DNA from 2 places in the Acinetobacter sp. NBRC 100985 genome. Region 1 is predicted to be linked to the other one. Evidence: predicted binding sites of a transcription regulator. Region 1 holds the regulator's gene; the other holds the start of a gene.
What was found. Region 1 encodes PhoB, which activates phosphate uptake and scavenging genes when phosphate is short. Its sites were predicted from a motif close to TGTCATNAANCTGTCATAA; they were not measured.
Positions count from the first base shown of each region.

Region 1 (15,283 bases):
TGGAGCACTGCCCTTAATCGTGAAAATCATCTAAAATTACACCCGCTTGAACGCACACAACAACGTTTAGAACAATTAGGCTTTAATTTACAACAACCTGTGGTGGTGTACTGTCAGTCTCATCATCGTTCGGGCTTAGCGTATATTTTGGCAAGATTGCTCAATTGGCAAGTCAGAGCCTACGATGGTGCGTGGAGTGAATGGGGCAATCGCCTCGATAGTCCTATTATTTCAGGGGAGTCACCATCTTGAGTTTTGCAGCAGATTTAAAAAAACAATTGTTTATCAAAGCACAAAATCTTGTGCCACAACATCAACTGAGCCGTGTGGTAGGTAAAGTTGCTGCAAGCGAAAATTTTGTGGTGAAAACTGCTGTGATTCAAGCGTTCAAAGCAAAGTACGGCATTGACATGAGTATTGCTGAGCAAACAAATCCAAATCAATATAAATCATTTAATGAGTTTTTTACTCGTGCTCTGAAAAATGGTGCGCGTGGTATTGATGAACAAGCAGATAGTATTGTTTGCCCTGCGGATGGTGCGATTTCTCAGTTAGGTAAGATTGAAGCAGGTGATATTTTTCAAGCCAAAGGTCAGAGCTTTTCTGTTGAGAAATTAATTGGCGATCCACAACTGGCAAAGCCATTTGTAGATGGTCAGTTTGCAACAGTTTATTTATCACCGAAAGATTATCACCGTGTACATATGCCTTTATCGGGTACTTTGACCGAAACTTTATATATTCCAGGTGAGTTGTTTTCAGTCAACCAAACGACTGCTGAAAATGTACCGGGTCTATTTGCGCGTAATGAGCGTATGGTGTGTTTGTTTGATACCGAACTTGGTCGCATGGCAGTGGTTTTAGTTGGCGCGATGATTGTGGCTGGGATTGAAACTGTTGCAACAGGTAAGGTAAAACCTTCAGGTAAGGTTGAATTACAACATCACCAAATGCAGTTGGATAAAGGTGCAGAGTTAGGTCGTTTCTACTTAGGTTCTACTGCTGTGGTTTTATTTGAAAAAGATAAAATGGTATGGGAACAGCAGTTTAAAGCGAACTCGACTGTGGTCATGGGTGAGCGGTTGGGGCATTCGGTTTAATTAATAACATTATAAAAGCCCCTATATAGGGGCTTTTTGTTTTTAAGTATTTTGTATAAGGCGTATTATGTTAATTTTAGGAAAAATTAAATTCTAGTTCCTTTAGAGACCATCGATCCAATGTTAAAATTTATTATTCCTGTCCTTTTAATGATTAGCCCAATTACCTATGCTGGCTATAATATGTATATAACAAAAAAAGAGTTTTATTTTAATGATGGAGAATGTATTACTAAACAAGAATGGAACACATATTTAAAAACAGACTCAACAGTAACGATAGATCTTCAAAATTCAGAAGAAGACTTTCTTGTATCCATTGATGCACAAGAGTTTTCTTTATGGTATGACCGTAACTCTTGTGACTTACTAACGAAAAATCCAACACCTGAAGCTATTGGTAAAATGATTGATATATCAAAAAAATTAAAAGCTACTGTGCAAGGTGAAGAATCAGAAATTTATTTAACTCCTAATGATGTGATTAAACGATAAATGAATACCATTTAACATAATGGCCGTTATGCGGAACCAATCTTATTTGTTTTAATTAAATCAAATGCTCGTGCATTTTACATATTCCTTAAAAACACCCAAAACTAGACTTAGAAATAAGTCAGCTGCTTTTTAAGCATGTTTGGTATTTCTTGCCAAGCATAAAACTATTCTGTAAGCCATTTCCTACATAGATTAACGTCAATGTCCCATTTTCAGCTTAAGTTAAATTGCCTAATATGAACTCATCAGGAACAGGAAGTTCCAAAACATAAAACAAAAATAATAAGTTTGAGCATCAGGACGTGAGGTACGACAGGAGTTATACCTAAAGTGCGAAATACGAAAAAGCCCGACAGGATGTCGGGCTTTTTTTATGATGCTTTAAATTTGTTTTTCCCAAAGTTGAATTAAATGCTGAAGTGTTTTACTCAGCGGTTTGTAACTTGGCCAAATTGCATGAATGGGCATATCGAGACCATTGGTGGTATCACTAAACTCTAAACGAATCAAACTTTGCTTAGAAAAATGTTCACTCACGATGGAAAGCGGGAAATTACCCCAGCCCATACCTTGCTCAACCATATTGATGGCCATCGCTAAATTATCGCTATACCAATATGCATCTGAAACCAAGACACGACGATCAGGCAAAGGATAATGCTTACTTGCGACGATGATTTGCCGTAACTCGGATAGCATGGTCAGTTCATTTTTATCGTGATCTTTGAGTTGTTGTGCATCTTTTGGAGAAATGGCAGCAACAAATTTCTCTACACCCAATAAACGGAAACGTTCATTTTTATCTAGTTCAGAAGAACTATAGGCAACATAGAGATCAATTTCATTATTTTGCAAACGTGCTTTAAGTTCTTGTTGTGGCGCACACACCATTTCAATATTTAACAGCGGATAAAGTTGTATCAATTGTTCAACACCAGCCAGTAAATAACGTTGATTCATATCAGCAGCAATACCGATTGAAATACGGGTTTCTAAACCAGTGGAAAGTTCTGTTAAATGCATGTCGAGCTGGCGCATTTTTGTCACGATCAATCGTGCATGTGGTTCAATTGAAAGCGTAACCTCTGTCGGTTCGAGATGATTTTTACTTCGTTCAAAAAGTTTTAAATTCAGTTCTGCTTCTAAATTGGCAATCGCCATACTCACTGCTGAAGGAACGCGATTCAATGCGCGTGCTGCCGCCGAAAAATTACCGCGATCAATAATTTCAAGGATTAGTTCAAGCTGTTCACGATTGAGTCTCATGCAATCCCTTGTCATTAAATCTGATAACGATTAACTTTTTTTATCAGAATTAAAGCGTAAAATCCAATTTTTTATTGATTGCTAGGTGTTGTCATGCAAGGAACGAAAAGAAGAGTTATCTATGTATTTTTCTACGAAGTACTCAGCTTTTTTATCTGTGCCATGATTTTGGCTGCACTGTCAGGAACCACACTCAGCCATACAGGCCCTTTGTCGATTTTGATTGCCGTGATCGCCGTGACGGTCAACTTTTTCTATAACTACGTTTTCGAGTTATGGGAAAAAAGACAAGTCTCTAAAACTAGAACGGTGAAAAGACGAGTGGCACATGCGATTGGCTTTCAGTTGGTGTTAATTACGATTTTAATTCCATTGATTGCATGGTGGATGCAGATTAGTTTAAGCAAAGCATTTTTATTGGATTTTAGTTTAATGATTATTATCCCATGCTTTACATTTATTTATAATTATTTTTTTGATTTAATCTTTGGTTTACCGAGTCATCTTTTAGAGTCTAAAGAATTAAATACTAAGCCGAGTCATTGATTTAGCATTTGATTTTTCTGAATAGAACTTGAGTCAGTTTATTCAATAAAAATGAGTGTATTTAATCACTCATTTTTATTGTTTTAGTACTAAAAAATTATAAGCGAATCCATGTCATATTACGAAAGGTATTATTGCTTGGATTTTTTGCATTAATATTAAGCATCTTGCCTGTTTTACTCAAACGTCCATTGATGCTGTATTTATAACCATCATAAGGATTGACCCAAACCCCTTGCCCAAACTCTTCATTTTGAGTCAGCATTTTTAAGCCTGTCAAAACTTCCATTCCAATAATAGGTTGGTCTTTTAATGAGTCTGAACATGGCGTACATGTGGTTGGAACAGTTTCCTGAGCTGAAGGGTACATTTTGACAATCACAGCACTATATTGCTCAGTCTTGGAATTTCTTCGAATCACAATATCAGATAGGTATGAACCTGTACGTGAATCAACGACTTTCCAAGTTCCAATCAGCGGGTCAAAGGGTGTTGCGTGAACAGTAAAGGGAGTACTTAGTCCAAGAAATAGGACAAAATTACGGAGAAAACGAGTATTCATCATGAGTTTTTAGATCGAGATAAAGTATAGAAATAGCGAAATGAAACAACGAGTTATTATATTCTTATTATTTTGTAATGATAGCGTAATATTCAAAGGGAACTGAGCAGTTCCCTTTATTTTTTAGACCATGCGGTATAAACGCTCTTTTGGAAAAACTGCGGTAAAGGTTGAACCTTCATTTTCTTTTGAACTAATTTCAAGATGCGCACCATGTTGCATTAACACGTGTTTGACGATGGCAAGGCCTAAGCCTGTTCCACCAGTTTGTCGGCTGCGTGCACTGTCAACACGGTAAAAGCGTTCTGTTAATCGGGGCAAATGCTTAGGGTTGATCCCAATACCATTGTCTTGCACACTGAAATAGGCTTGATCACCATCTTCATGCCAGCCGATGGTAATAATTCCACCTTTGGGTGTGTATTTGATGGCATTGGTAATTAAATTGCTAAATGCGCTGGCAATTTCCATATCCGAACCAATCAGATCGCAGTGGCTATCAATATCTAAATTAAGGGTATGACCATAATCTAAATTGTAAGCACGGGCATCATCAAACAATTGATTCATCAGATTAGCCATATCAATGATCTGATTTTTCGCAATTTTTTTATTATTTTCTAGGTTAGATAACAACAATAAATCATTGACCAATGCATTCATGCGTTTGGTTTGAGATTGCATTTGGGTAAACGCACGCTTCCAACGTGGGGTAATGTCATCTTGATCAGTAAAGGTTTCGATATAACCACTTAACACCGTGAGTGGAGTGCGTAATTCATGTGAAATGTTATCGACAAAGTCTTTACGCATTTGCTCAAGGTTGTGCATACGGGTAATGTCGTGGGCGACCAAAAGACGGCTTTCACCGCCAAAGCGGGTCAATTTCACCTGAACATAGCGCTCTTCATCCATCAGTGCTTGTAGACGAATGCCATCAGGTGCTTGATCACTATTTTTGAAATATTCAATGAAGTGAGGTTGGCGCAATATCGACAATAAATTCCGTCCACGATCGGAAGGATTGATGCCCAATAGCTTCTCTGCTGCTGGATTCCACCATTCAATTTGATGCTGATCATCAATCAAAACTACTGCTTCTGCTAAAGCAACTAAAGAAGACTGAGCACGATCAATTAAGCCGACCATTTCTGCTTGAACGATACGCTCTTGGCGTTGTGCTCGATAGACATTGAACAGTAGTGCACCCCAAATCCCACTTAAATTCGGTGGGGCATCATAGGGGCGATTAGAAATCCAGTCATTGACGAGATAGAGTGAGCGAAGCTGCAATAAGAAAAACAGTACAAATGCAGCAAAAATACAGCTCCAAAAGTATTCAATCCCAAATCCAATTAAGCTCGCAATCAATAAGAAAAACAGCAGTAATCTTAAATCTTGTTTTGCAAACGTCCATAAACTGCTGTAGCGAAACTGTTGATGTTCACGTGCCAGTTCAGGGACGGGATAGGGTTCATACATATAGGATTTTAACCTGCTGCTAAATCAGCGCGTGTAGAGAAACGATAACCTGTGCCACGTACCGTTTGCACAAAGCGATCAACGCCGAAAGGTTCTAACACTTTGCGTAAACGACGAATATGCACGTCAATGGTACGATCTTCAATATAGACATTTCCACCCCAAACTTGGTCAAGTAGTTGGGCACGTGTGTAAGCACGTTCTGGATGGGTCATAAAGAAAGCAAGTAAGCGATATTCCGTTGGCCCCATATCTAAAATACTGTTACCAAAGCTCACGCGTTGGCTGACAGGATCAAGCATTAAACCATTGGCATCAATCACTTTCTCACCGCTGAGTGCATTGGCACGACGGAGCACAGCTTTGATACGCGAAACCAGCTCACGTGTTGAAAATGGTTTGGTCATATAATCATCTGCACCAGCATCAAGACCTTGAACTTTATGGTCTTCTTCGCCACGTGCAGTCAGCATAATCACAGGGATTTCAGCTAAATTTTCATCTCTTTTGAGGCGACGACAAAGATCTACACCACTGACACCACCCGGCAGCATCCAATCCAGCAAAATAAGTGCAGGACGCTGATCAACGATAATCTGATGCGCTTGTTTTGCATCCTCAGCTTGTAAACATTGGAAGCCTGCCATATCCAAAGAGGTATGGATCATTTCACGAATCGGTAGCTCATCATCGACAATTAAAATATAGTCATCTTTCACAGCGCAATACCCTTAAATCTGTAACGGTGAACCGTTTTGTTGTTATGACAGGCTTATTACAAAGATTAATTATGACAATATCATTGCAAAAGAGTTAATAAAGTCGAATTTAGCAATAAATTGTGACAATTATGCGTCACAGTAGTGACCAGATGATGACAAGTTGTTTAACAATAATGCAAATAAATTCATTTGGTTAATATCAATGCATTTTAACAGTTTTGATTGTCACAAAACTGTAAAACGATTTTAATTTTTTTGTGATGTTGTCTCGATGAAAGATAAAAATACCGCACAACATGCCGATAAAACATCTGCTAAGGGCTGCTTAAAGCCTTCAGAGACCCAACGAATAATAATATGTGTCACATAACCATTCAGTCCTGTAGCCATTAATGAAACTTCTTCGGCACTTTGAGGTGCATTCGGCATGGTGATCATGACAAAGCCTTGAATAATCCGATCAAACTGGGTCAACGTTTCTTGGATGGTTGCTTGGTTATGTAAATCCTGTACCAGCATCGCATCAATATAAATAATACGTGCCATGCGAGGGTCATCTTTAATTGCATTCAATAATGCAGATAATCCAGCTGTGACCATATTTTTAGGTTCAGGTGCCGCCATAAGAACAGCTTGAGTAAGGCAATTTTGCATTTTCTCAATCATTTTTAAGAAAACGGTTTGGAAAAGCTCCTCACTTTTCTTAAAAGATTCATAAAAATAACGTTCAGTCAGTTTGGCTTCATTACAAACATCTTTCACCGTGACTGAAAAAAAGCCATTTGTCCCATATAGATGAATCCCTGCTTCGATCAGCTTTTCGCGGCGCACTTCTTTGCGCTCAGTTAAAGATAAGCCCTTAAATTGACGTTCTTTTGGCGCTTTTGGTTTTTTTTGCACATTATCAGTTGAAATTGTCATTGAATTAACCGTCACCTAAAAATATAACTACCGAGTTTGAGGAAATAAATGTATTTGATCAAATGATTTAGTAGAAAGCTATAGTGTACTATATTGACAAGCATCATTGTCAAAACTATATTGACTATAACTTAAACTGCACATGATTTATGCAAATATGTGCATATCATTCGTAACAAGGGATAGGCAATGAAAAATTTTAAAAATAAAGTCGCAGCGATCACAGGTGCAGGTTCTGGGATTGGACAACAGCTTGCAATTTTATTGGCTAAACAAGGCTGCCACTTATCGATTAGTGATATCAATGAAAAAGGCTTAGCACAAACTGTTGAGATTCTTAAAGAATATCCAGTGACAGTAACAACAAAAGTACTCGATGTTTCGAACTGCGATGCAGTAAAACAGTGGGCACAAGAAACTGTGCAAGATCATGGTTGTGTCAATATGATCTTCAATAATGCAGGGGTTGCATTAGGCTCAACAGTAGAAGGCGCGAGCTATCAAGATTTAGAATGGATCGTAGGAATTAATTTCTGGGGTGTGGTATACGGCACGAAAGAGTTCCTTCCATTTATCAAACAAACCAAAGATGGTCATATCATCAACATCTCGAGTATTTTTGGTTTAACATCACAACCAACGCAATCTGCGTATAACGCAACCAAGTTTGCTGTACGTGGTTTCACTGAATCATTACGCCAAGAGTTAGATATTGAGAAAAGTGGTGTAAGTTCGCTTTGTGTTCACCCAGGTGGTATCCGTACCAATATCGCAAAAGCTGCAAAAATGAATGACAGCTTGAAGAGCTTAGGTATGGACCCGAATAAATCAATTAAACAATTTGATAAGTTCCTTCGTACACCACCAGAAGAAGCAGCTCGTCAAATTCTCAATGCTGTATTGAAAAACAAACGTCGCCTCTTGATTGGTACAGATGCTCGCATTGTTGATACATGCCAACGTTTATTCCCAACGGGATATCAACGCATTGCTGCACTTGCAACTAAAATGATGTAAGTTGTCATCATTAAAAAAGCCATTCTCTGTGAGTGGCTTTTTTATTTTTGGTCGAAGTCAACAGTCCCTAATTAAATCAGAACTTTAATTTTTGATTTCTTCCAAAAGAATTGATAATAACTCGCTTGAAATATACATAAGCAGACAAAGGAAAGCGCATAGGCAATCCAAATGCCCGTTAATCCCCAACGTGAGCTAAACCAATAAGCACACGGCACTTCGATTAAAATAATCGTGAAAATATTAATCAGCATCGGTACATTAACGGTTCCGCTGGCACGCATAATCGAAGCAAAGATCGCACTCGCGCCAAAGAATAAAATTGACCACAACACTATAAATAAAAGCTGCTGACCTAATTCAATTACACTGTGTTCGGTAATAAATAATGCCATTAAATACTTCGAGAACAGATAAGCAAGCGTGATTAAACTTCCAGTGAATAACAGATTCATGCCTAAAGCTGTACGCGTCACCTTTGCGAGCAAATCGGGTTTACCTGCGCCAATTGCCTGAGCTGCAAAAATAGAAGCCGCGATGGAAATGGATAAGGCTGGAAATTGAATATAGTTCAAGACTTGGTTCACTGCACCATAAGCAGCAGTGGCATGTGCGCCATAACGGTTGACGAGTCCAATGATGACCAGACCTGCTAAAGAGGTCGTCACCATTTGAATGCCCGTCGGGATGCCTAATTTTAAGATTAACTTACATAATTCGGCATCATAATGAATATGCTGCAAAAGTTGACGGTCAATTTTCAGCGGATGATTTTTATAGTTAAGATAAAAAGCCAAGAAAATTAAAACTGCCGCATAGCCCATAATGGTTGCGATGGCTGGTGCAATAATGCCGAGAGCAGGAAAGCCAAAATAGCCTTTCAGTAACACAGGCGTAACAGCTAAGCCAATTAGACTGGTAAGGCTCAAAGCAATCAGTGGGGTGACACTATCCCCAACGCCTCGCAGAATCGACGTATAAATAATATAGACAAATAATAACGGGCTGCCCACGAGCATCCATTCTACATAGGGTAATGAGAGATGCATGACGGTTGGATCTGTGCCCAATAAATTCAAAATATGTTTGGCGAAGATCAGGCCGAGAACAGCAATAATACTGCCGCCGATCAAGGTCATAAATAAAGTTGAGCCGATGACAGCACGCACTTTTTCTAAGTTTTGTGCGCCCCATGCCTGACCCACTAACACCGTTGTACCTGCTGAAATCCCGATCACGAATGCCAACAAGAAGAACAAAATTGGAAAGAACACTGATACAGCGGCAATCGCATCAACCCCCATCATTTGCCCGACAAAAATGGTATTAATCGTGCCTGACAGATTTTGCAGAATATTGGTGGCGATCAACGGTACAAGGAAAACAAAAAAGGTTTTCCATAAATTGGGTTGCATGACGAGGGGTTGACGAGGTGTCATTCAAATTCCTTAACGCTTCATCCTAGAATGAACAGCTTTTGTTCAACATAGCACAAGCAGCGTTGAAGTGATGGTAATTCAATTTTATTTTTTGTTGATTAGCAACGCTCTAGGATTTCACCCGCTCGTTGTAAGGTTTGATCCGTTTTTGCAAAGCAGAATCGGATTAATCGCAGTGAACTCGGTGCGTGCTGGTAAAATACAGAAATTGGAATCGCAACAATTTTGTGTTGTTCGGCCAAGAATTGACACATTTCAATATCGTTTAAATCGGGGCGAATCTTACTGTAATCGAGATTTTGAAAATAAGTGCCTTGTGATGGCACAAACTGGAAACGAGAGTTCTGGATCTGTTGATTAAACAGGTCTCGTTTGTGTTGATAAAAACTTGGCAGCTCTAAAATATGCTCAGGATGCTGTTGCATATAATTTGCTAAAGCGATTTGACAGGGCGTAGTGCCACAGAAATTGGCAAATTGATAAATTTGTCTAAACAGCTGCATCAAGGTTGGAGAGGCGACACAATAACCCGTTTTCCATCCTGTAACATGATAAGTTTTGCCAAAAGAACCGATGACAAAACTACGATCACGGAGTTCTGGAAAATGAAGTGCGCTGTAGTGCATTTGTCCATCAAAGACCAAATGTTCATATACCTCATCGGATAGCACTACAATATTTTTATCTTGAATGAGTTTAATCAGTTGCTTCCAATCTTGTTCTGACCAAATTGCACCTGTTGGATTGTGAGGAGTATTGACAATAATCATGCGAGTTTTTTCGTTAATACTGTCTTTTACTTTTTGCCAATCTACGCGAAAAGTAGGCGCTTCCAAATGGATATGGATCGACTGACCACCTGCCAGTTGCACTGCTGGAGCATAACTGTCATAGCTTGGATCAAAGATAATGACTTCATCACCTGCATGGATACAGGCTTGGATCGCGCAAAAAATCGCAATGGTTGCGCCAGGTGTGATGGTTATTTCAGTAACAGGATCAAGTTGTTGTTGATCGCGTGCAAAGAACTGTTTCGCGAGTTGTTCTCTTAATGCCAGTACTCCATCACCAGCAGGGTATTGATTATAGCCATCCAGTGTTGCTTGGCTAAGTGCTTCAAGCAGTGCCGGTGGTGCAGGAAAATCAGGAAAACCTTGTGAAAGATTCAGGGCTTTGAGTCGCTGTGCAAGCTCAGTCATGACACTAAAAATAGTAACGCCTTGGCTTGGGAGTTTTGACTGAAGTTGCAACATGATGATTGACCTCATTCCATTTTATTTTGATGTGATTGTAGCGATAAAAAATGGCTTTTTCCAAATTGTCGATCTCAAAAATAAAAAGTGATCTGTCTCTCTCGATCTTTCGAAAAATGTGTTTCTGATCAATAGAAATACTGGAATTGTGTCTTAATAAAAGCAATACTGACAGAATTGGTCGATTTTGATTTAAATTTGTCAAATTAATTGTTAATTTTCAATTATATACAGTGTTTTATTTTTATCTGTTAAGCGATATAATTTATAGCAAGTGATTAAAAGAAATACAAATTATTGTGAAATGGGGCATTAAGTAATGGACAGTTTCGATCTGAAAATACGCTATCCACATCATATTGATTTAAAAGATGTAGAGCAGCTTGGGGCACTCAATACCATTGGGGTGTTAACTCGTTTTGATAAAATGGGTTGGAAGCAGCAACTCAGTCGTTGGTTACAATTAGATGGTGCAAGTCCAACTTTTACCATTACAGATGGAAAGACGGAACGGACGATAGAAATTGTCTTAAATACTTATGGTTCAGCGCAAGAGCTGAAGTTTATTGTGAAAACAGATATTCCAGTACTAGTTGATAAAAAGCAGGTATTCGGATTAATTAAGCGTCAGAAAAAAGAAAAGATTCATTTTAATCAATTGTCATTAGTGCAAGTGAAAGCTTATCTCACAGCATTTTTAAAGCAAGACACAGATGCTTTAGCGCGCTATTACCAAGAAAGTAAATATGTGGTCTGATCTTTTGAAAGGGGCGAAGTATCTCTTCTCTAAATTTGGTCTAATTCTGATTGTATTTTATTTAAGTTACGCCAATCTCAACTTTAAGTGAAAATCTATAGAATCCCCCTTTGATAAAGGGGGACTAATTCTGAAATTACTAGAGGTATTGAATTTTTGATGTTCCTCCCTTTTTAAAGGGAGGTTAGGAGGGATTTTTAAACATATCAAAAAGTATGTATGCAATTGATATTAAATTATTTTTATATAAGGGTGGGATTGGCTATTAAATTATAAAAAAGAGCGGCAACACATCATGGTCTTGCCACTCTTAATCAAATCACTTACAAAACATTTTCAACAATCGCGCGAATAACTCCGAGCGCCAAACCGATAAATGCGCCTACGATCACACCATTCACACGAATCATATGTAAATCACCGCCAACCTCACTTTCGATTTTGGCAATCATTTCTCTTGAGTCCCATTCATGGATACGTTCGCTGATATAACGAATGATTTTGTCGCTATATTGCTCACTGAAATTGATCGCTAAGCCGACCATTTTTTCATTTAAAACTTGGCGAACTTTTTCATTCTGAATCAAGCTTTCTCCAAGCTGTTGAATCGCAGCCTGTAAGTTGGTTGCAATGCCTGAATCTTCCTGCATTAAATCAGTTTTGATCGCATCACATAAAATAGCGATGGTACCACTGATAAAGTTGAGCACTTGTGGACTATCCAAAAGTGCATCTTTACCATCATTTAAACGTTGGCTCGCTTCACTATTGCCATCTGCAAGTTGTAACATCAGTGAATGTGTTGTTGCTTCAATATCTTGTCGCCATGGATGCTCTGGATTTGCCAACATGGATTCTACTTTTTCAATCAGTGAATCAATGGTTCTTTGTTGTACATCAATACCGATCCAACTTGCACCTTTTGCCAGTTTCCAAACCCCCAATTCTTGAAAGAGTTTACGGGATAAATCGCGAGCTTCTTCTGGATGTGAAACCATCCATTCATGTGCAAGATCAAGACCTCGTTGTAGAACATCTTGATGGAAATCATTTTCCAAAACGGCACGTAACATTTCACTGGCAAGCTTATTGATTTTGGTACTACGCACCCATTGCACACTGTTATTTTGAACGAAATGTGCGATTTGATCTTGGCTGACAAATTCAAAAATTCTGGGCACAGTATGCTGGATCATCTGTACCACTTGTTTATTATTCTTTGGATTTGCAAGCCATTCGCCCACAGCCAAACTTAAATCTGCATTTTGCAAACTGCGTTGAACAACTTGTGGTGATAGGAAATTTTCCTGTACAAAGCGACCCATAGATTCAGCGATACGGGCTTTGTTACGTGGAATAATTTCAGTATGGTCACGCAACAGCTTCGGTAACGGCATTTTCCCAAATGGGTTGCGAAATAGAACGGTGACGGCATACCAGTCAGCTAAACCACCAACAACACCTGCCTCAGCGGCAAGCATGAAAATATGAATGATCCATTTATATTCAGGGAGAAAATGTGCCGCGACCATTAAGCCAATCCATGACACCACAGCGATGATTAAGGCCATAGTGGCAAAGTATTTACTTCTTTGCAGGCTAGGTACGTGGATCTCTTCAGCTGAACTCATCTAGTCATCCTTTAAATTTATTTTTTGTTTTCAGGTGGCGCAGGTGGTTGTAGAACTTCACCTGTTGGACTCAACCCATATTTTTGTCCCAAGGATTGCAAGATCAACTGAGCATCAAATGCATCAGGGGATTGTTCCTGAGTCTTGAAACATTCAATAGTATACGACACTTGGATTGGATCAATATTGACCACTTGTGGCATATCATAGAATGGATCAGGCCAAAAGGCGGGATGACGACGATAATAACCATAAGGGTAGTAATTAGGTGTTGGATAAATAACGGCCTGACGTTGAGCCTTGTGGCGTGCATTACTTGGATCATCCATAACGGTGAAGTAACGGAAGCCATTTTTCACCGTGGTTTGTGCAGCTTTTAATAAGGTAATTTCCTCTGCTGTACCATAACTCAAATTATTATCAGCTTGAAAACCGACTCGGAAAGTTTTGTTATTTAATGGATAAGCGGTAAATTGGCCGAGCTGATCAAAGGTTCTCGGTTGAGTGGGTAAGCTTGCACATCCTGCCACTGTCAAAGCGACAAGGAGAGGGGTGCACATTAATAAACGTTTCATATGCAATTCCTATGGTTTAAAGCCGTGGGAGTAAGGCTTAAAAACTACTATTCGGTTGTGTTAAAAACTCAAGTTCTTCTGCTGAAGAGTCGCGTCCTAAAATTTTATTTCGATGTGGATATCGACCAAAACGGTCAATAATCACCTTATGTTTTTTCTCAAAACTGAGATTAATTTCATTGCCTAAGCGTTGAAACAGTTGCAATGCAAATTCATGAATGACTTTTGATTCACTATGCATAAACGGCATATATAAAAAAGAGCGTTGATCAGGGCTTAACTGAGCATCAAGTTGTAAACTAATTGCTTCTTGTGCCAGTATCAGGGCAATTCCATCATAAGCAAAGGCTTGAGCCTGATCTCGATATAGATTACGAGAGAATTGATCAAGGATAATAATTTCAGCGAGCCGTCCTTCTGCTGTTTTGCGCCATGACCAAAGTTCCCCTTGGCTTGCTTGTTGGTGAATTGTTTGAAAAAGCGCATGAATTTTTGCATCAAATTCATCACTTTTCGCATACCAAAGTGAGCGATGATCTGGATCAAACCAAAAATCTAGAATATCTTGCGCTTGCATGGGTGAGTACTCTTCGGAAGATTTATTTTCAATAAAATCACAATTTCAGCGTGTCTTATGTAACAAGATTGTGATAAAAATTGCCAAACTAAATCAGATGACTAGCGCAGAATTGTCGTTATAATTGGCATCACAATGAAGTCGTTCCCTTTGATTTGGTCGGCTGATCTTGAATAAGCGAGCATATAAATTATGAATCAACCCAGCACACATTCTTCCTCTGTGATACCAAATTGGGTAGATGCTTCGCTATTAACAGGGATGCTGCGTGGTATAGAGCGTGAAAGTTTACGCATGCAAAGCAATGGATTTTTATCACAAAAAAATCATCCTAAAGCTTTAGGTTCAGCGCTGACGCATCCACATATCACCACAGATTATTCTGAAGCGTTGATGGAGTTTATTACCACGCCACACAACACCATTGCTGCTGCATTAAATGAATTACGCGATATTCATACGGTTGTGCATCAACATTTGGAAGCTGGTGAAAAGCTGTGGCCATTATCAATGCCATGTATGCTGGATGATGATGAAGAAAATATTAAATTAGCCCAATACGGCATGTCTAATATTGGGCGTTTTAAGACCTTGTATCGTCATGGTTTAGGTGTGCGTTATGGTCGCCGTATGCAGACAATCTCAGGTGTACACTATAATTTATCTTTCCCTGAAGAGTTATTTGCCGAATTAAAACAACACGAAAGCAATCCTGAGCTAAAGCAACTTAGCCTACAAGATTATCGGAGTCATCGTTACTTTGGTCTGATTCGTAACTTTATTCGTTTAACGCCATTGGTTATGTATTTATTGGGGGCAAGTCCTTCAGTTTGTCGTTGTTTTTTAACCAATCGTCAACATCATTTACAGCCATTGGTTAAAGGTACACTTTATTTACCAGAGGCAACTGCATTGAGAATGGGGCGTCTGGGGTATC
Region 1 is NZ_BAEB01000022.1:74,092-89,374, reverse strand. Features, by position in the region: gene ACT4_RS08735 (sulfurtransferase) at 1-252, shown strand, start outside; gene asd (archaetidylserine decarboxylase) at 249-1,100, shown strand; gene ACT4_RS08725 (hypothetical protein) at 1,221-1,595, shown strand; gene ACT4_RS08720 (LysR family transcriptional regulator) at 1,980-2,864, opposite strand; gene ACT4_RS08715 (PACE efflux transporter) at 2,958-3,410, shown strand; gene ACT4_RS08710 (DUF2147 domain-containing protein) at 3,508-3,975, opposite strand; gene phoR (phosphate regulon sensor histidine kinase PhoR) at 4,096-5,454, opposite strand; gene phoB (phosphate regulon transcriptional regulator PhoB) at 5,463-6,173, opposite strand; gene ACT4_RS08695 (TetR/AcrR family transcriptional regulator) at 6,423-7,097, opposite strand; gene ACT4_RS08690 (SDR family oxidoreductase) at 7,287-8,114, shown strand; gene ACT4_RS08685 (MATE family efflux transporter) at 8,186-9,553, opposite strand; gene ACT4_RS08680 (pyridoxal phosphate-dependent aminotransferase) at 9,652-10,806, opposite strand; gene ACT4_RS08675 (hypothetical protein) at 11,126-11,563, shown strand; gene ACT4_RS08670 (DUF445 domain-containing protein) at 11,887-13,194, opposite strand; gene ACT4_RS08665 (hypothetical protein) at 13,212-13,769, opposite strand; gene ACT4_RS08660 (DUF924 family protein) at 13,807-14,346, opposite strand; gene gshA (glutamate--cysteine ligase) at 14,539-15,283, shown strand, end outside.

Region 2 (5,968 bases), on a different contig from region 1:
CAACCAAGCACTACACCTACGATATTTTTACCGATATCGTGTACGTCACCTTTAACAGTTGCCATCAACACTTTACCTTTAGATTGGCTACCTGTTTTTTCCGCTTCGATATACGGGTTGAGCCAAGCGACGGCTTGTTTCATCACGCGTGCAGATTTCACTACTTGCGGTAGGAACATTTTGCCCGAACCGAATAAGTCACCGACTACGTTCATACCATCCATCAATGCACCTTCGATGACATCAAGTGGACGTTTGGCTTTTAAACGCGCTTCTTCAGTATCTTCATCAATATACGTGGTAATCCCTTTAACCAATGCATATTCAAGACGTTTTTCAACGGATTCATTTCGCCATTCAAGATTTTCAGCTTCTTTCGCTGCACCACCATGACCACGGAACTTCTCTGCAACTTCGAGAAGTTTTTCTGTTGCATCGTTACCGCTTTCACCTTGATTTTGATTCAGGATAACGTCTTCAACAGCATCTTTGAGTTCTTTTGGAATATCGTCATAAATCGCCATTTGACCTGCGTTCACAATCCCCATGGTCATGCCTTGTTTGATGGCATAGTACAGGAACACAGAGTGAATCGCTTCACGCACAGGTTCATTACCACGGAAAGAGAACGAGACGTTAGAAACACCACCTGAAATCATGGCATGAGGTAGATTCTGTTTGATCCAGCCTGTTGCCTCAATAAAGTCGACACCGTAGTTATTGTGTTCTTCGATCCCTGTTGCAACAGCAAATACGTTCGGGTCAAAAATAATATCTTCAGCAGGGAAGCCAACGTCATTGACCAATACATCATAAGAACGTTTACAGATTTCACGTTTGCGTGCAGCAGTATCGGCCTGACCTGTTTCATCAAAGGCCATGACAATGATTGCAGCACCGTATTGGCGGCATAAACGCGCTTTTTCGACAAACTCGTCATAACCTTCTTTAAGGGAAATAGAGTTGACAACGGGTTTACCTTGTACACACTTTAAGCCTGCTTCAATGATTTCCCATTTTGATGAGTCAATCATGATCGGCACACGAGAAATATCAGGCTCAGATGCAACGAGATTCAAGAAATGTACCATCGCATTTTGCGAGTCGAGCATCCCTTCATCCATGTTGATGTCGATGATCTGTGCACCCGCTTCAACTTGTTGTTGTGCAACTTCTAATGCTTCGGCAAAGTTTTCTTCACGGATCAATCGTAAGAATTTTTTAGAACCTGTGACGTTTGTACGTTCGCCCACGTTGACGAATAATGAATTTTCATCAATGTTAAAAGGTTCTAAACCACTTAAACGACAAGCAGGAATAGTTTCAGGTACTTGGCGTGGCGGAATGTCTTTAACTGCATTATAAATAGCACGGATATGATCAGGAGTTGTACCACAACAACCCCCCGTGATATTGATCAGTCCACTTTCCGCAAATTCTTTAATGAATGCTGCGGTCTGTTCAGGCGTTTCGTCATACTCACCAAAGGCATTTGGCAAGCCCGCATTTGGATGGGCAGAAACAAAAGTATCAGCAACATCAGCAATGGTTTTAACATGCGGACGCATTGCGTCTGCACCCAACGCACAGTTAAAGCCGATTGAAAGTAGATCACCATGACGAACTGAGTTCCAGAACGCTTCTGCGGTTTGACCTGTTAATGTACGACCAGAAGCATCTGTAATCGTCCCTGAAATCATTAATGGCAATTCATAACCAATTTGCTTAAATACTTCTTTAACGGCAAAGATCGCTGCTTTACAGTTTAATGTATCGAATACAGTTTCGATCAAAATGATGTCAGCACCACCCTCGATCAATGCATGTGCTGCTTCGATATAGTTCTCTTTTAATTCATCGAAAGTAATATTACGGTAAGCAGGGTCATTCACATTCGGTGAAATCGAACAGGTACGTGATGTTGGACCAAGTACACCTGCTACAAAACGCGGTTTATCTGGAGTTGAATATTTGTCACAGGCTGCACGCGCTAAACGTGCTGCTTCACGGTTGATCTCTGGTACGAGGTCTTCCATGTGATAGTCAGACATTGAAACACGTGTGCCGTTAAAGCTGTTGGTTTCAATAATGTCAGCGCCAGCATCAAGATAAGCTTCGTGAATGCCTTGAATAATTTGTGGTTGTGTTAAAACTAATAAGTCGTTATTGCCTTTTAGGTCTGATGCCCAATCTGCAAAGCGATCACCACGATAATCTTCTTCTTCTAGTTTATGGCGTTGAATCATAGTCCCCATTGCACCATCAATAATTAAGATGCGTTGGGCGAGAAGGGATTGTAGGGTGGCAAGCGTGGACATAAAGAACCCCAGTACATAACAAATTGAAAAAGCAGGCGCATTGTAACAGAAGCGAAGCCAAAGCGCGTATTTTCATCAAAAAGGAGAGGTGATTGCTAAGTTCAATTTGAAAATGTCATAAAAGCTTCATCAGGCTGTAACAATTGAGTTGAATAATGCTTAAAAAGAAAACGCATGAATGAAATATGACAAGCTGTTGTCATATTTATTTGCGTTTGTTGCAAAATCAGACAAACAGTTTTTACGGTGTTTGTCTTTTTCTATCTATATGTTTTTATTTAAATAAGTAAAAATTCAGGGCTGAATTATCGCAAAAAACGGCAAGAAAATGTATTAAAAACATGAAATTTTGGCTTTATGTGACAGTGCTTTGTCATATAATTGTCATAATTTAATTAAACAATACAGGGGATTTTATTATCCTCTAGCCGTCTACATGAATTCAAATCTTCCTCCTGTTTCGGATTCACCGCTTGCCGACTCTTCGGCACAATCGACGAATGTACATGTACCAACACCAAAATTCTTTATGCCGGTGTTCCTGACGATCATTGTCGCGACATTGATTTACATTGGTTTTCAGGTAAGTGCAGATTTGGCACACGTGCCACCTTTGAGTTTATATTCCGTTATTCTTTTATCGACGGCTCTTTTCATTGCTTTAGGCTTTGAATTTGTAAATGGTTTCCACGATACAGCGAATGCTGTAGCTACGGTTATTTATACCAATGCTTTGCCTGCTCCAGTGGCAGTCATGTGGGCTGGCTTCTGTAACTTCTTGGGAGTTATGGTTGCAAGTGGTGCAGTGGCATACGGTATTATCGCGTTACTTCCTGTAGAAATGATCATGAATGTCGGCAGTGGTGCTGGCTTTGCTATGGTCTTTGCTTTGCTTATCGCTGCGATTCTATGGAATCTTGGAACATGGTTTTTAGGAATTCCTGCGTCTAGCTCGCATACTTTGATTGGTTCAATCTTAGGTGTGGGTATCATGAACCACTTTTTAAATGCATCGACTGGTGCAACGAGTGGGATTGATATTGATCAAGTGATTAAAGTCGGTAAGGCTTTATTGTTCTCTCCTTTAATTGGTTTTGCTTTTGCTGCGATCCTATTCTTACTAGTAAAGAAAATCTTTAAGCGTCAAATGGAGTTATTCCAACCGCCAGTTGGTAATAAGCCACCACCACCATTGATTCGTGCGATCTTAATTTTCACTTGTACTGGTGTAAGTTTTGCGCATGGTTCAAATGATGGTCAGAAGGGCATGGGTTTAATCATGTTAATTTTGATCGGTTTGGTTCCATTGGCTTATTCTTTAAATAAGAACCTTGATGCACATCATTTACAGTCATTTGAACAGCTTTCAGTTCAGACAGCAACCGTTTTGAATGTTAATCAAAATGAGCTATCTGATGAAAAAGCCCGTGATGTATTGACGAAATATATCCAAACTAAAGAACAAACGGCTGAAGTTGTACCAGCACTAGCAAGTATGACAATGCATTTAGGTGAGCGTGTGGCAACTTATGGTGATCTTAAAGCGATTCCTGAAGGTGCTGTTAGTGAAATCCGTAATGACATGTATTTAAGCACAACAACATTCAAGCGCTTAGATAAAGCTGAAGCTTTACCAGCGATGGATAAAGACCAAGAGAAAGTTGTTAAAGAATACCGCAGTAATTTGGACTCATTCCTACAATACATTCCTAACTGGGTAAAAGTTGCAGTAGCACTTGCTCTGGGTTTAGGGACGATGGTGGGTTGGAAGCGTATTGTTGTGACTGTTGGTGAGCGTATTGGTAAAAACCATATGACTTATGGCCAAGGGATGTCTGCTGAACTTGTTGCGATGAGCACTATTGCTGCCGCGGATGGTTTAGGGATGCCTGTTTCTACAACTCACGTATTGAACAGTGCGGTTGCAGGTACAATGGTTGCTAACAAGTCAGGTCTAAACTTTGCGACTGTGAAAACAATTCTTTCAGCATGGATCTTTACATTGCCTGCTACGATTGCATTATCAGGCGGTCTATATTGGTTGTTCTTACAGTTTGTGTCTTGATAGATCAACACAAATATAAAATCGTTTCTTTAAAAGCTTTGCTTCGGCAAAGCTTTTTTTATGTCCATCATAGATGAGTTCAGTTACTTAATTAGATGTAGAGATAAAATTAAAGTATAGCTCATAAAATTGAGCGAATATCAGGTTCTGAATCTTTTAATCAACGTTAAAGTATGTAGCAACTGATCATATTATTTATAAGTGTTTTAATATCTTATTCTGTGATGAGTTGAGCAAAATAAGCGGGTGAAAAATAGGGTTTATTCCCCAAACGGGGAATGTTTTTCTACAAAATTATCTACTAGTATTAATTTGCCTATGTATTAAGTTTCTCTTCATAAAGTAGCTAAATTTGATTTACACTCCGCCATTCTCAGAAGTCGAGAGTGGCTTTTTTTGGTTTTTAATAGAGATAATGTTATTTTTGCTATTACTGCTTTATAACTTGGCTCAATTAGCATGGTTAAATTTCGCAAGTCATGCGTTGTATCATCTAAAGAGTCTATTCTGTCGAAATGAGAGTTGAATAGCTCGCAATCTGAAATACCAACAGGCCCTAAATTGAGCAATAAAAAAGAGCTGACGGATCAGCTCTTTTTTATTTTTTCAAGCTTTAAGCTTGCTGAATACCAGCAACAACCCAATCTTGTTGTGAGCCAGCAGGTTTTACAAAATGCCAGATCTCAGTAAACGGTTGCGGTAAGCTATTTAAATCTTCACTTACTGTACCCGTAAAGCGAACACTTACAACGTATTGACCGTTTTCTGTCGTGCTTTCAACAACCATTGCATTTAAATTACTAAATTCAGCTACATCTTGGTCTTGGTTTGCCACGATGTCACTGTACATTGAGTTATAAAGTTCAGGTGTTAAATAACGACGAATTTCTTCAACATTGCTTGCGCTATTTACGGATTGGATATGATTGAAACGTTGGCGTGCGATACGTAAGAATGCAGCAGGCTCAGTGCCATCTGGTAGCTGATTTCCGCTATTCATAGATGCGGCACCGAAAGGCGCTTGTGTTGCAGCACTACCAGCGACGGATTGACCAAAGATATTGGTGTTATCGCCAGATTGACGAGCTGTTGATTGAGGTGAGCTAGGGCGGCCAAAATTGTTTTGACCGCTGTTGTTTGGAGCGTATGGGTTATTGGCTGCTAATTTTTTTTTGCGCCTAATTTGCGGAATACAAAGAAAGCGATAGCAGCTGCAAGAAGAACCCAAAGCCAGCTAGGAATGCCGCCTTTTTCTTCTTGTTGAGCTTGTTCAGCAGATTGTTGTTCTGTTGCAGTTGGATTTTTATCATCAGCAAGCGCATTTGCAGCAACAGCACCTACAGCAGCACCTGCCACACCAGCAGCAACCATTGAACCTACACCAGGACCAGACTTTTGTGGAGTAGTTGTTTGTTGTTGAGTCGGAGTCGCTTGACGAGGTTGTTGGTACGACTGGCTAGTTGAGCTAGAACGGCTCATACCATGACTTTTACCGCCACCTGCACGTTTTGCTTCTGCAATAGGTGCTGCAACCAAAGTCGCCATTAATAAAGCTGCCATCAAGCCACGCTGATGTACTTGCATC
Region 2 is NZ_BAEB01000023.1:73,784-79,751, reverse strand. Features, by position in the region: gene metH (methionine synthase) at 1-2,318, opposite strand, end outside; gene ACT4_RS09120 (inorganic phosphate transporter) at 2,755-4,383, shown strand; partial or broken gene ACT4_RS09115 (Tim44 domain-containing protein) at 4,997-5,967, opposite strand.
Region 2: a site for PhoB is predicted at 2,690-2,708, ahead of ACT4_RS09120 (inorganic phosphate transporter). Genes of this name have one in related genera too.